One region of the Neorhizobium turbinariae genome, then DNA from elsewhere that is predicted to be linked to it. Evidence: riboswitches for the same ligand, from Rfam matches in the RefSeq annotation. Region 1 holds a riboswitch; each other region holds the start of a gene.

What was found. A riboswitch is a leader RNA that binds a small molecule or an ion and turns the genes downstream of it on or off. The one in region 1 is predicted to bind cobalamin.
Region 2: another riboswitch for cobalamin. It lies ahead of M0654_RS06285 (TonB-dependent receptor domain-containing protein); the one in region 1 lies ahead of cobW (cobalamin biosynthesis protein CobW).
Region 3: another riboswitch for cobalamin. It lies ahead of M0654_RS20035 ((2Fe-2S) ferredoxin domain-containing protein); the one in region 1 lies ahead of cobW (cobalamin biosynthesis protein CobW).

Annotation. Positions count from the first base shown of each region.
Region 1 covers NZ_JALPRY010000026.1:10,042-14,289, reverse strand. The annotation lists gene M0654_RS20380 (CbtA family protein) at 1-11, opposite strand, end outside; gene M0654_RS20375 (CbtB domain-containing protein) at 22-198, opposite strand; cobalamin riboswitch at 233-424, opposite strand; cobalamin riboswitch at 486-692, shown strand; gene M0654_RS22975 (DUF1636 family protein) at 650-1,189, shown strand; gene cobW (cobalamin biosynthesis protein CobW) at 1,186-2,223, shown strand; gene cobN (cobaltochelatase subunit CobN) at 2,240-4,248, shown strand, end outside.
Region 2 covers NZ_JALPRY010000007.1:247,908-252,155, forward strand. The annotation lists gene M0654_RS06280 (malonate--CoA ligase) at 1-422, shown strand, start outside; cobalamin riboswitch at 541-744, shown strand; gene M0654_RS06285 (TonB-dependent receptor domain-containing protein) at 930-2,747, shown strand; gene M0654_RS06290 (ABC transporter substrate-binding protein) at 2,794-3,648, shown strand; gene M0654_RS06295 (FecCD family ABC transporter permease) at 3,645-4,248, shown strand, end outside.
Region 3 covers NZ_JALPRY010000025.1:27,799-32,046, reverse strand. The annotation lists gene M0654_RS20040 (GTP-binding protein) at 1-915, shown strand, start outside; cobalamin riboswitch at 958-1,149, shown strand; gene M0654_RS20035 ((2Fe-2S) ferredoxin domain-containing protein) at 1,210-2,046, shown strand; gene M0654_RS20030 (class I SAM-dependent methyltransferase) at 2,149-2,826, shown strand; gene M0654_RS20025 (ABC transporter substrate-binding protein) at 2,831-4,248, shown strand, end outside.

The DNA.
Region 1 (4,248 bases):
AACAAGTACATGTCGGCTTCCTCAGTGGCAGGGGAACGCGAGTGAATGACGCGAATCGTGCGCGGCGTTGTGAACAACCTCCATATGCGAGAAGCCTACGAACCCTATAACAAACATGCCGAGCATGGCCGTTATGCTAAGGGGAACAATCTTGGAAGCGGAGGCACCGAGTGCAATGGCTGCCGTCTTGGTCGTCATATCGTTTCCTTTCGCCCTCAACCCCGAGAGCATCTTCTTCACCAACGCGTCGGCAGGTCTCCTGGCTTGCGGATCACACGCTTTCTCCCGCCTTCCCAGATTTCTCCAGTGGCACTTGGGAGTAAAGCTCTCCGCTTACAGTTGCGGGGGCAGCCGCGGAATCGACTATCAGTCTCACCGCATTCCCTTTTCGTCCCGTTCGGACACCGACGATATCGGCACTATACTCTAATCGTCCTTGAGGGCAATCCGAATAGGAGAACGCATTGACACGACCCCATACGCGGGCTTACTGAAATGCTGACGGTTCCTTTCCGGCAACGGGAGGGACGAAAAGGGAATGCGGTGCGATTCAATTTGGATCAATGCCGCGGCTGCCCCCGCAACTGTAAGCGGATAGCTTCAGCCATAAGGCCACTGGGAGACACCCGGGAAGGCTGGTTTGAGAGCAATGACCCGCGAGCCAGGAGACCTGCCGTTGAGATGCTGTGCTTTGCCGGGCGGGGTGCTCCGGTGGAAGCGACGATCACGATGGCAGATCCGTAAGTGCGAGTCTGCCTCCGCGCCCCACATTCAGTTGAGTTGGAACGCGGCATTGATCAACGATCAGCCTAACATTGAACCCGATGTAACGATCTTCGTGTGCACAAACTGCCGTGCAGGGTCCGAGGATGACTCGCGGCCCGGGATCGGACTGATCCACGCGCTGCGACAGGCAACTGCACATCTGCCACTTTCGGTGAAGCCTGTGACCTGCCTCGCCAACTGCGAGAAAAGTCCGAGCGCAGCCTTCAGGCACCGCTCCGGATGGTCTTACGTGTTCGGTCACCTTGCCCTTGGGAACGTTGATGACATCGTCCATGGCGCCATGATGCTCGCTCAGGATGAACGCGGCTTTCTGCCCTTGCGCGGTCGGCCCTCCTGTCTCCGCGGCAAAGGTATGACAGCTCGCATCCCTCCTTTCCATCATCATGAGGACTTGCCCCAATGACCATCGATGTTGATCGTGTGCCGTGTACAGTCGTGACCGGTTTCCTTGGAGCGGGAAAGACAACGCTTATTCGACACCTCATGGAGAAGCTCCCAGGTAAGCGCGTTGCCATCATTGTCAACGAGTTCGGCGACGTTGGGATCGATGGCGAGGTCTTGAAGGGCTGCGCCATCGAAAGCTGCCCCGACGAAAACATTATCGAACTCGCGAATGGCTGCATCTGCTGCACGGTAGCAGATGACTTCGTACCGGCGATCAACCAGATCTTATCCCTCAGACCCCGCGTAGATCACATCCTAATCGAGACGTCTGGACTTGCTCTGCCGAAGCCGCTCGTTCAGGCCTTCAATTGGCCTGCAGTGAAAGCCCGTGTTACGGTGGACGCCGTTGTGGCCGTCGTGGACGGGGTTGCTTTGGCTGAAGGGCGCGTTGCCAGTGATCACGACGCTCTTGAAGCACAGCGCCAGGCCGACGGGTCCATCGATCACGACGATCCAGTCGAAGAAGTCTTCGATGACCAAATCGCCTGCGCCGACCTGATTGTGCTTACCAAAACCGACCTGCTCGATCTGGGCGCCCTTACAAGGGCAAAGTCGCGCGTGGCGGCACACCTGCCCCGCGCCGTGAAGATCGTTGCGTCCGCCCATGGTTCGATCGATCCAGGCGTTCTTGTCGGACTGGAACTGGCGGTTGAGGATGATATCGAGAGCCGCAGGACACATCACGATGATGAACTTGATCACGACCACGATGACTTCGAGAGCTTCGTGTTGGATCTGCCTGCAGTTGCCGATGCAGAGGATCTTGCCAAGCGGATCGCCGAGACTGCAGAGGCAAAGGGCGTGTTGCGCGTGAAGGGTTTCGTAAACGTCGCGAACAAGCCGATGCGCTTGCAGGTTCAGGCGGTAGGCTCACGCGTCAACCACTATTTCGATCGCGTTTGGGCGCCTGGGGAAACGCGCCAAACGCGGCTCGTCGTGATCGGTGAAAGAGGCATCGACCGTTCTGCAATCGAGAGAATGCTGGCGGCCTGAAGGCCAGAATGACATTATGCACATACTTGCTACCACATCGTCGTCACTTGACGACCTCATCGAGCCGGTTGACCTGAAACAGGCACCGGCTGATGTGGTGGTCCTGTCCTTCTCGCCCAGCGATCTCAACAGCATCACCTCTGCCTGGCCCGCGAGCGGCGCCACATCTATCAGCACGGCAAACCTCAACGATCTCCGCCACCCGATGTCGGTTGACTTGTGGCTGGACAAGACGGCAGTCCATGCCAAGCTGATCTTGGTGCGCATCTTGGGTGGCTTTGATCGGTGGCAGTATGGTGTGGAGCAACTTGCAACTCTCGCTAGAACCAGAAATATCAAGCTGGCACTTCTGCCCGGCGAATGCAGTGTTCGGGACGATCGTCTTGCAGCGGCATCCACCGTTAACGCAGATCAACTGGCTGCCATCCTTGCCTGCTTCCGTCAGGGCGGGCGCAATAACATGCTACTGCTGGCAGGCCATCTGGACGCGCTCGCACGTGATCAGGTGATTGACCTTGTTCCTGCGCAAGAAGTACCCAAGAGCGGGTTCTATCACCCGGGCACGGGTATAGTAGCGCTTGACTCGCTACTGGCCAATCAGCCCTGCTCCGCTCCGCGGTTGCCAATTCTCTTCTATCGGTCGATGCTGCTCGCCGATGATGTGTCTCCGATCGACAAACTGTTCGAGTGCCTAGCCGCACGCGGCTTTGTTCCCATACCGTTGTTCCTCGGCAGTTTGAAGGATCCAGAATGTCTTGACTTCGTCCAGACAGCTATGGAGGCGATCGATCCTGCGGCCATCTTGTCGACCACGGCCTTTGCCGCGGGAGCGGACGTGAATAACGACACTATTTTCGATATCTGTGGCGCACCTGTGTTCCAGATTGTCGTCGCAACGACGCCACGGGACGCGTGGTCGAGTAATGAACGCGGCCTTGGACCATCCGACCTCGCCATGCACGTCTTCCTCCCGGAATTGGACGGCAGGATTCTCGCCGGTGCCATCTCTTTCAAACAAGGTACCGAGTTGTCGCGTGTCTTCAATCAACCCGAACTAGATCGAGTTGAACACGTCGTTGAAAGGATCGGCAGCTTCCTGCGCATGCAGCGGACGCCTCGGGCTGAGCGGAAGATAGCGATCCTCATGCCGGACTATCCAAATGCTCCCGGCCGGACCGGCTATGCCGTTGGACTGGACGTCCCGCAAAGCGTGCTCTCGATTATGGATACATTGGCAGCCGCAGGATATCGGCTTTCAACTCAGCCCAGCAGCCCGCGCGATCTTTTGGACCGGCTGGAGTGCGAGGGTGGGCTGGCGCTGGATGACTACATCCGCAGCTTGCAGCTGCTGCCTGCAGGCGCCTTAGAGGCAACCGAAGCCGCATGGGGTCCATGCGAGCATGATCCTGACGTAGCCGGAGGCGTCTTCCGGTTCCGCGCGCATACCTTTGGGAACGTCACCGTTGCGCTCGCTCCTGACCGTGGCCGGCACGCAAATCGACGCGCCGATTATCACGATCCGCACCTCCCACCTCGCCATTCCCTGCTTGCGTTCGGTATGTGGCTACGCCAGACGCTCAATGTCGACGCCGTGGTTCATGTCGGTGCCCATGGTACACTGGAATGGCTTCCCGGCAAGACGGTTGCGCTGTCAAAGTCCTGCTTTCCCGAAGTCGTGCTAGGTGGCCTCCCTGTCATCTATCCGTTCATCGTTTCCAACCCCGGGGAAGCAGCGGTGGCAAAACGGCGGATCGGAGCGGTGACCATCGGTCATCTGCCACCGATGCTGAGCAGCGCCGGTCTCACGGAAGATCACATGAAACTGGAACTGCTTGTCGATGAATATGCACAAGCCGACGGTCTGGATCGGCGGCGCCGAAATCGGCTTGCACAGTTGATAGTTGAAACAGCCCATGAAGTCGGCCTTGGTGCCGAAGCCGGTTTCTCGCGTGATGATGATCCCGACACTGCGCTCGCGCGGATCGATGCGTTCCTGTGCGATCTGAAGGATTTCTCGATCAAGGA
Region 2 (4,248 bases), on a different contig from region 1:
AGACGCAAGCCGAGTTTCGGCCCGATGGCTTCTTCATCACCGGCGATCTCGGGATCATTGACGACCGTGGCTACGTGCACATCGTGGGGCGGGGCAAGGACCTCGTCATCTCCGGCGGATACAACATCTATCCGAAGGAGGTCGAGACGGAAATCGACCAGTTGGATGGTGTCGTGGAAAGTGCCGTCATCGGCGTCGCGCATCCGGATTTTGGCGAAGGAGTCACCGCGGTTGTTGTTCGCAAACCCGGTGCCACCATCAAGGAACAGGACATCCTTGACGGGCTGAGCGACCGGCTGGCCCGTTACAAACAGCCGAAGCGGGTGATCTTCGTGGATGAGCTACCGCGCAACACGATGGGCAAGGTGCAGAAGAACGTGCTTAGGAACAGCTACGCTGATCTTTACGGCCCGGTCGCGTGATACCGGTCGCAACAGGTTGGTGTGTCCAAAGGTCCTCATCCCTGTGAACAACATGCGGTACGGCGGTATCCGCCGTGCCCTCTGGCGCAAGGTCGGTTGACGACACCGGCCATGCGACGTATCCAGATCTTGAGATGGTTCTGCCTCGGCAGATTAAAACGGGAACGTGGTGATGCTCATCTTGGGCCATTCCACGACTGCCCCCGCAACTGTGACCGCTGAGCCCTCTTCCACAATGCCACTGGAGACATCCGTCTCCGGGAAGGCGGAAGAGGAGCAATGACGCGGAAGTCAGGAGACCTGCCATTTCAGTCACCCATGCAAGAACACGGGGTGTGTTCCTGCGCGGCTACCGTTGCGGTGACGATCGATGAACGTTGCCGTGGCGGGGTAAGTGCAGGCTGTTTCTGCATCTGTCCCCCGACACGACCTTTGATGGACCTGCGCTTTGCGGCGCATGGAGTTGGAGCGGATATGCGCAAACTAATCCCGTTATTGGGACCTGTGATGATAATGACTAGTGGCAATGCCCATGGACAGCAGGTTGAGCAGGAGGCTGTCCTTGAACCCATCGTGATTTCCGCGCCGCTGAGGCGGGAAGCGGACATTGCCACCGCGACAAGTTCTGTCACCGTAATTGACGAAGCCGAGATTCGTGCCAGTGCGGCATCGGATCTTGCCTCATTGCTACGCTCGTATCCCGGCGTGAGCATCGCCACGTTTGGCGGGTTCGGCTCGAATGCCGAGGTAACCCTGCGCGGTGTCTCACCGACCCAGACGCTCGTGCTCATCAACGGGGTGCGCGCCTCATCAGCCACCAGCGGCACCACGTCCATCTTCAACGTGCCGCTCGAGTCCATCTCGCGCATCGAGATCGCCAATGGCGCGCATTCGGCGCAGTACGGATCCGACGCCATCGGCGGCGTCATCAATATCATCACCAAGGATGGTTCCGGTTGCCCCGACGGCAAGGACCACTGCTCGACGGTGACGGTCGGCGTGGAGCACCCGTGGGGTGCGTCTGGCCGCGTCGAAACCCGCGGCAAGACCGAGGGCGGCTTGAACTACGGGTTCGGGATCACCGGCCGGGGAACGCGAGGGTATGACTTCACCGGCCCGACCTCCTGGGGACACGAGCCCGATGATGATGGTTTCCGCCAAGGCAGTTTCGACCTTCGCTTGTCACAGGATTTCGATTGGGGCAGGCTTTATGCCGACGGTTTCTACGCACGCGGCATGTCAGAGTTCGATGCCTTCCCCGATTCCAACGAAGCGCGCACAGTGACATTTGCCGGCAAGGTTGGCGCACAGATCAACCATACGAATGACTGGTTCTCGCGCATCGAAGTGTCGAACGCCATTGACGACGCACGAAATCATCGCGATGGCGTCCCGGGCCACGAAGACTATCGCACCGTGCGCTCTGGCGTCTTGTTGACCACCCAGAAAACGCTCAAGACGGATCTTGCCGAACACGTCTTCAGCGGCGGGGTAGAAGCCTACCGCGAACAGATTGACACCAATGTCGTGAGCTACGCGGTTGAGGACCGCACACTCGCGGGCATCTTCGGGCAGTACGCGCTGTCGATGGGATCGTTCAACGTCGATGCTGGCCTTCGCCATGACTATAATGAACAGTTCGGGGAAGCGACCACCTACAATCTCGGCGCGCGCTACGAACTGATGGAAGGACTAAGCGCGCGCGCCTCCTTTGGCACGGGGTTCCGCGCCCCGACCTTCAATGACCTCTATTACCCCGGTTGGTCGAACCCGAACCTCTTGCCGGAGCGCTCCAAGTCCGTGGAAGCCGGCCTCGCATGGCAGATCGATCCGGACACAAGTCTGGATGTCGCCGTCTACCGGACCTGGATCTCCGAGGCGATCGCTCTTGATGCCTCGTATCTTCCATACAACATCGGAAGTGCGCGCATCTCCGGGATCGAGGCGACCATGTCACACCGGATCAATGAGAGCTGGACGGTGAACGGAAGCCTGGATCTTCGCCAGCCGCGGGACGAAGATACCGGCAATGACATCCCCAACCGGGAGCGGTTCAAGGGTTCGATCGGCGCCGTCTATACGCCTACGGAGAGCCTCACGCTTACCGCCAACCTGCTCTACGTTGCGTCGCGTTATATCGATGCAAGCAACACCAGGAAGTTGCCAGACTTCGTGACCATGGATTTCGCCGCCACCTATGATGTCGATGAGCAGTCACAGTGGAAACTTGCCGTCCTGAACGCGTTCGATGAGGATTATTCAACGCGCGAAGGCTTCCGAGCACCCGGTCGGACCATTAGTCTCAGCGTCTCCCGTCAATTCTGATTGAGACAGGGGTAGGGGGATGAGCAGCTTGGCAAGAATGATGTGCATGCCCCACCTATTTTGGAGTTCGAAGAGCGGACGTTTTGTGCTGGTGGCTGCCGTTCTTGGCCTCATCAGCACACCCGCCTTCAGCCAGCCTCGCCGCGTTGTGTCTTTGAACGTCTGCACGGATCAGTTGGCTATGCTCGTGGCGGAGCCTGGGCAATTGCTGTCAGTCTCGCATCTTGCAGCCGATCCCGCGGTTTCCGCAACGGCTGAGGCTGCCCGGGCGTACCGTCTCAACGATGGCTCGGCGGAAGAGGTCTTCATGATGAAGCCAGACCTCGTGCTCGCCGGTAGCTACACGACCCGCTCCACTGTGGACCTGCTTCGCGGACTGGGCGTAACGGTAGAGGAATTTCCTCCGGCGAGCTCGCTTGATGACATCCCTCGGGACATCAGGCGGATGGGGCAAGTTCTCCAGCGAGAGACGCAGGCTGAAGCCCTCGCAAGCAAGTTCGAAGCGGAACTTGCAGCCCTGGAGGCGCTGCCCCCGACAGGCATGAGCGCCGCCTTCTACTACGCCAACAGCTATACTGCCGGGGGCGGCACGCTTGTTGACGCGATTGTCGCGGCTGCCGGAATGACCAACGCCGCGCAAAGGATCGGCCTGTCCGGCACGGCGTATCTACCCCTGGAGAGCCTGATTTTATCCGGGCCTGATGTCGTGGTGCTGGGTGACCACGCTTATGAAAAGCCGGCACTGGCGCAGGCTAACTTTGCGCATCCGGCTTTCGCGCATTTCATCAATAGCCGGCGCTCTGTGTCCGTGCCGCCGCGGATGACGATCTGCGGTGGTCCCGTCACACTTGAAGCCGCGCGGATCTTGCGAGCGGTAGCCGAGGGGGACAAGGGAACGTGAACCCATGCCTCTCCCATCGGCTGCTGATCACCGGCCTCGTCCTGCTGGTCATATTGACCTTCCTCCTGTCGCTCTTCAGCGGGCCGGCCAGTTTTGGGGTGTGGGAAAGCCTGCGGGCGCTGATGTCTGACGACGCCGGCTCCATCGCGCTCATCATGCACGAGATTCGCCTGCCGCGCGCCCTTCTCGGGCTGATGGTCGGGTTTACGCTCGGCCTCTCGGGTGCAGTGCTCCAAGGTTATCTGCGAAACCCATTGGCCGAACCGGGGCTGATTGGGGTCAGCGCCTCCGCCTCGCTGGGGGCGGTACTGGCGCTCTATACCGGGCTCTCCGTCCTGTTCCCGCTGGCGTTGCCGCTTGCCGCACTGGCCGCTGCCGTGGTGTCGGTCCTCGTCGTCCAGTTTCTCGCCGGTGCCTCGGGCAGTTTCGTCACCATCATCCTTGCCGGCGTCGCCGTCTCGACCTTCGCGACCGCCATGACATCGCTGGTCCTTAATCTGTCTCCCAATCCCTATGCCGCCCTCGAGATCATGTTCTGGATGCTGGGGTCGCTGGAGGATCGGTCTTTTGAACATGTCCTGCTGGCCGCACCTGCCATGA
Region 3 (4,248 bases), on a different contig from region 1:
TTGATCGAGTCTACGGGGATCGCGGAGCCGCTGCCCGTTGCGGCGACCTTCGACTTTCGCGACGAGAATGGGCGAAGCCTTTCTGATGTTTCGAAGCTCGACACGATGGTTACCGTTGTCGATGCGGCAAACCTTTTGAAGGACTACAGCTCAGCCGATTTTCTTGCAGATCGGGGCGAGACGGCCGGCGACGGCGACAACAGGACGCTGGTCGATCTGCTCGTAGAACAGATCGAGTTCGCTGACGTGGTCATCCTCAACAAGATCAGCGCCGCCTCACCGGCCGAACGCGATGCTGCGCGCAAAATCATCATCAGCCTCAACCCGAGTGCCAAGCTTATCGAAGCCGATTGGGGAAAGGTGGACCTGAAGGAGGTGCTGGGCACCGGTCGTTTCGACTTTGCCAAAGCAGAGACCAAGCCGCTGTGGTTCAAGGAACTGCATGGTTTCAAGGACCATGTCCCGGAGACCGAAGAATATGGCATTCGCTCCTTCGTCTATCGCGCCAAGAAGCCGTTCGATCCGTTGAAGTTCCAAGCCTTCATCGATCGCTCCTGGCCGGGCGTCGTGCGAGCAAAGGGCTTCTTCTGGCTGGCGACGCGGCCCGATTATGTTGGCGAAATGAGTCAGGCAGGCGCGCTCGTGCGCACCCAGAAGATGGGTCGCTGGTGGACATCCGTGGCGAGAGAGCAGTGGCCGCGCGATCCGGGCTTCATTGACATGATGAAGCCCTATCTTGATCCGGTCTGGGGAGACCGTCGCCAGGAAATCGTCTTCATTGGTGCAGACCCGATGGACGAGGCGAAAATCCGTAGCGAGCTGAATGCCTGCCTGATCGACAGCCCGGTCTTCCTGCCAGAGCTATGGCGAAATCTGCCGGATCCTTTCGCTTCGTGGGAGCAGCGCGCCGCCTGACCTTGAGAGGAGCGGGCAAACGTTGACAGCCGTTGGGGACATTGTAGGTTGGGCAGGTCAAGGTTCTTCCGTCGGTGACGGAAGCTAAGAGGGAATCCGGTGCGATACCGGAGCTGTCCCGCAACTGTGAGCGGTGAGCCGTTCGCCCATTATGTCACTGGCACAAAAGCCGGGAAGACGGGCGACAGGCTTTGACCCGCGAGCCAGGAGACCTGCCTGACGAAAGAGAATTCCGTGGTCGGGGTGTGCCACAGGAATGACGACGTAGCTGCTTCCGAAGATTCGGAACCTGCTTTGCCGCCATTTTTGCTGCCTCCTCGGATGTTTGAGAGTGAGGCATTGAGCAACAAAATCCGTCCTGCCAACGGCACACGCAAGAGCGCGATCTTGCTGATTGCCAAATCGGCCTTCGCTGCCTCGCCGCACCGCGCGATGCAGCGCATGACTGATCTGGTCGCATCCTCGCAGTCGGGAACCCTTGTTCGCTTCGCCTTCACCGAGCAGGGCACGCCATCCCTCCATGAAGCCCTGAGCGCGTTGTTGGATGAGGAAGTCGACGAGATCTTTATCGTTCCGCTCGTCCTGCCTATGGAGCCGAGCTTCCACATCTGGCTGAAGAAATCGCTGACGCGATGGAAGAGCTCAGACGACCGGCCCTGGCCAGTTCTTTCCATTGCAAGGGACATCGCGTCCAGCGCGTTAATGGGGCAACTGCTGAACGATCTTCTGGCAACAGCGGATGAACTTCAGGTTCCCGCTCCTCACCCGCCTCCCCTCGAAGGCTCCTTGGTTCCTGCCCAAAAGCGTCGGGTGCTGGTCTGCGAAGGTGGAGCCTGCAACTTAGCCGGCGCAGACGCCATCTGGGGGCATCTGCGCAACCAGCAGGAACGCCTAAAGCTGCGCGTTATCGGCGATGGCACCATGACCGCCAAGTCCACCTGCCTTGGCCCCTGCAATTTGGCACCCGTTCTGCAGGTTTTTCCTGAGGGCACTTATTACGGCGGCGTCACCGAGCAAGCGGTGAACCGGATCATAACCGAACACCTGCTCGCCGGCCAGGTCGTCGAGGACTTCGCCTACCACCCAACAGGCCGCAAGCAGCGGCTTCGCAACCCATCGCTAACGAGCTGACGAGACCAGATTGCTTCAACATCCACTCGACATCGCGCAAAGAACAGTCAGATGGGGCGCTCAATCCCTTGACCCTTCCTGCACTTCGGGGATGCCACAGTGATGGATCGCGTTGCACCTACGACTGCTGCGGCAATGGCGGACCATTGGAATTCCCGTGCCTGGAGGTTCGACGGGGCGGCCTCGCACCGGCGCGATGCGGATGCATGGCGAACAGTCTTCAACGCAGCCCTGGGAGGGGCTCCGCTGGACGTCTTGGATCTTGGCTGCGGAACGGGAGCATGCGCGCTTTTAGCAGGCAGCCTTGGCCACCGGGTGACCGCAGTCGATGGATCAGCGGAGATGCTAGCTCATGCAAAAGCAGCAGCCACCGAGGCTAATCTATCCATCGAGTTCATCAACGCCACGATGGATGAGGCGGCGCTACCCACGGCTAGCGCCGAAATCGTCACGCTGCGCAACGTCCTGTGGACCCTTGAGAACCCGTCTGCGGCACTTACCCTGGCACGCAAGCTTCTGCGGCCGGGCGGGATACTTCTTGTCTCGGATGGGCTGTGGTTTCGCCACCGTGTCAATAACAGTCGCGACGTCTTTGGCGCGCATCTCCCTTTTTACAATGGCGTCCCCGAGGACGACGCCCGCGGCCTATTGGCGGGAGCCGGTTTCAGCGCGGTCGAAAGCTGGCGCGACCTGATCCCCGGCAACCTCTATGGCGCCGCCTACGACGATCCCGAAAAGCCCATAGCCTTTTTTATTCTCACCGCAATTTCTCCGGAGTAACTTCATGCACCAGAAATTCTGGTTGGCCGCATTGGTCGCCGCAGTATTCGCATCACCCGTGTCTGCCCTTGCGCAGGACGAACTGCGAGTGGTCGAGCCGTTCCAGCTTCAAAGGCTTGATACGCAGACCGGCGGCTTTCAGCTTCGCGCCAATGGCGTGACCGAGACGCTGGTGCAGACAAATCCCGAGGCTGCTGTCTTGCCCGCGCTTGCGGAGCGCTGGGAGACATCGGAAAACGGGCTGAAGTGGACCTTTTACCTGCGCCCGGATGTCACTTTCCACGACGGTACCGCGATGACTCCAGAGGCGGTCGCCGCATCCTTCAAGGCGCTTCTCCCGAGCGGCAATCTCATCAAGAATGCAAAGATCACGGATGTCGTCTCCGGCGACGGGACCGTTACCTTCACGCTTGAGCAACCGTTCGCGCCCTTTCTCGCATACCTGCTAGACCCTGCCGTTCCCGTGCTCGCCCCCTCCTCCTTCGGCCAAGGCGGCGACGTCATCGGGATCGTCTCGACTGGGCCCTACCGCACCGAAAGTGCCGAACTGCCACAAGGTCTGAACCTCGTGCGGCACGATGCCTACTGGGGCGAGGTCGCGAAGATCGAGCGCGTTCGGGTCGACGGGGTGCCAAACCCGGAGACACGGGTAAACATCGCGCTTGCTGGAGAGGGCGATCTCGTGCTCGAGATCCCGACCACGGCAGTATCCCGCATCGACCGGTCGGGTGAAACGAGTATCGTCAAGGCGCCGGTCCCGCGCGTCGTAATGATGATGCTAAACGTCAAGAAACCTCAATTCGCTGACGTGGACGTCCGCCGCGCGCTCAGCCTTGCCGTTAACCGGGAAGCAATTGCACGCACCATCATGGGCAATGCCGAGCTTGCTGCCGCTCAGTATTTCCCGCCCGCAATGAAGGGCTGGCATTTTGCCGACTTCAAGCCGCAGAACTTCAACCTGGCGGAGGCGAACCGCATCCTCGACGAGCTTGGCTGGGTGCGCGGAGCGGACGGTATCCGGGAAAAGGACGGCATCAAGTTCGCGGGCATGATGCGGACCTTCCCGCAGCGCGCTTACCTGCCCGTGATCGCAGAGGCCCTTCAGGCGCAACTGAGAGAGATCGGTTTTGACCTGAGCATTCAGGTCGGGGAATCGAGCCTGATCCCCGAGGCGCAGAATGATGGCACGCTCGAGCTCGGGCTCGGAATCCGCACAATGATCTACCAGGTCCCGGATCCGGTTGCGCGCCTCACCACCGACTTCGCCAGCGATGCGCCAAGCACAGACGCCACAGGTGCGACGGGATGGAAAAGCGAAGCAATGCGCCAAGCCGTCGCCGCCTATAATCGCACGTCTGACCCGGCAGAGCGTCTACCCCTGCAGCGCCAGATGGCCGAGATCCTGCACGACGAACTGCCGGT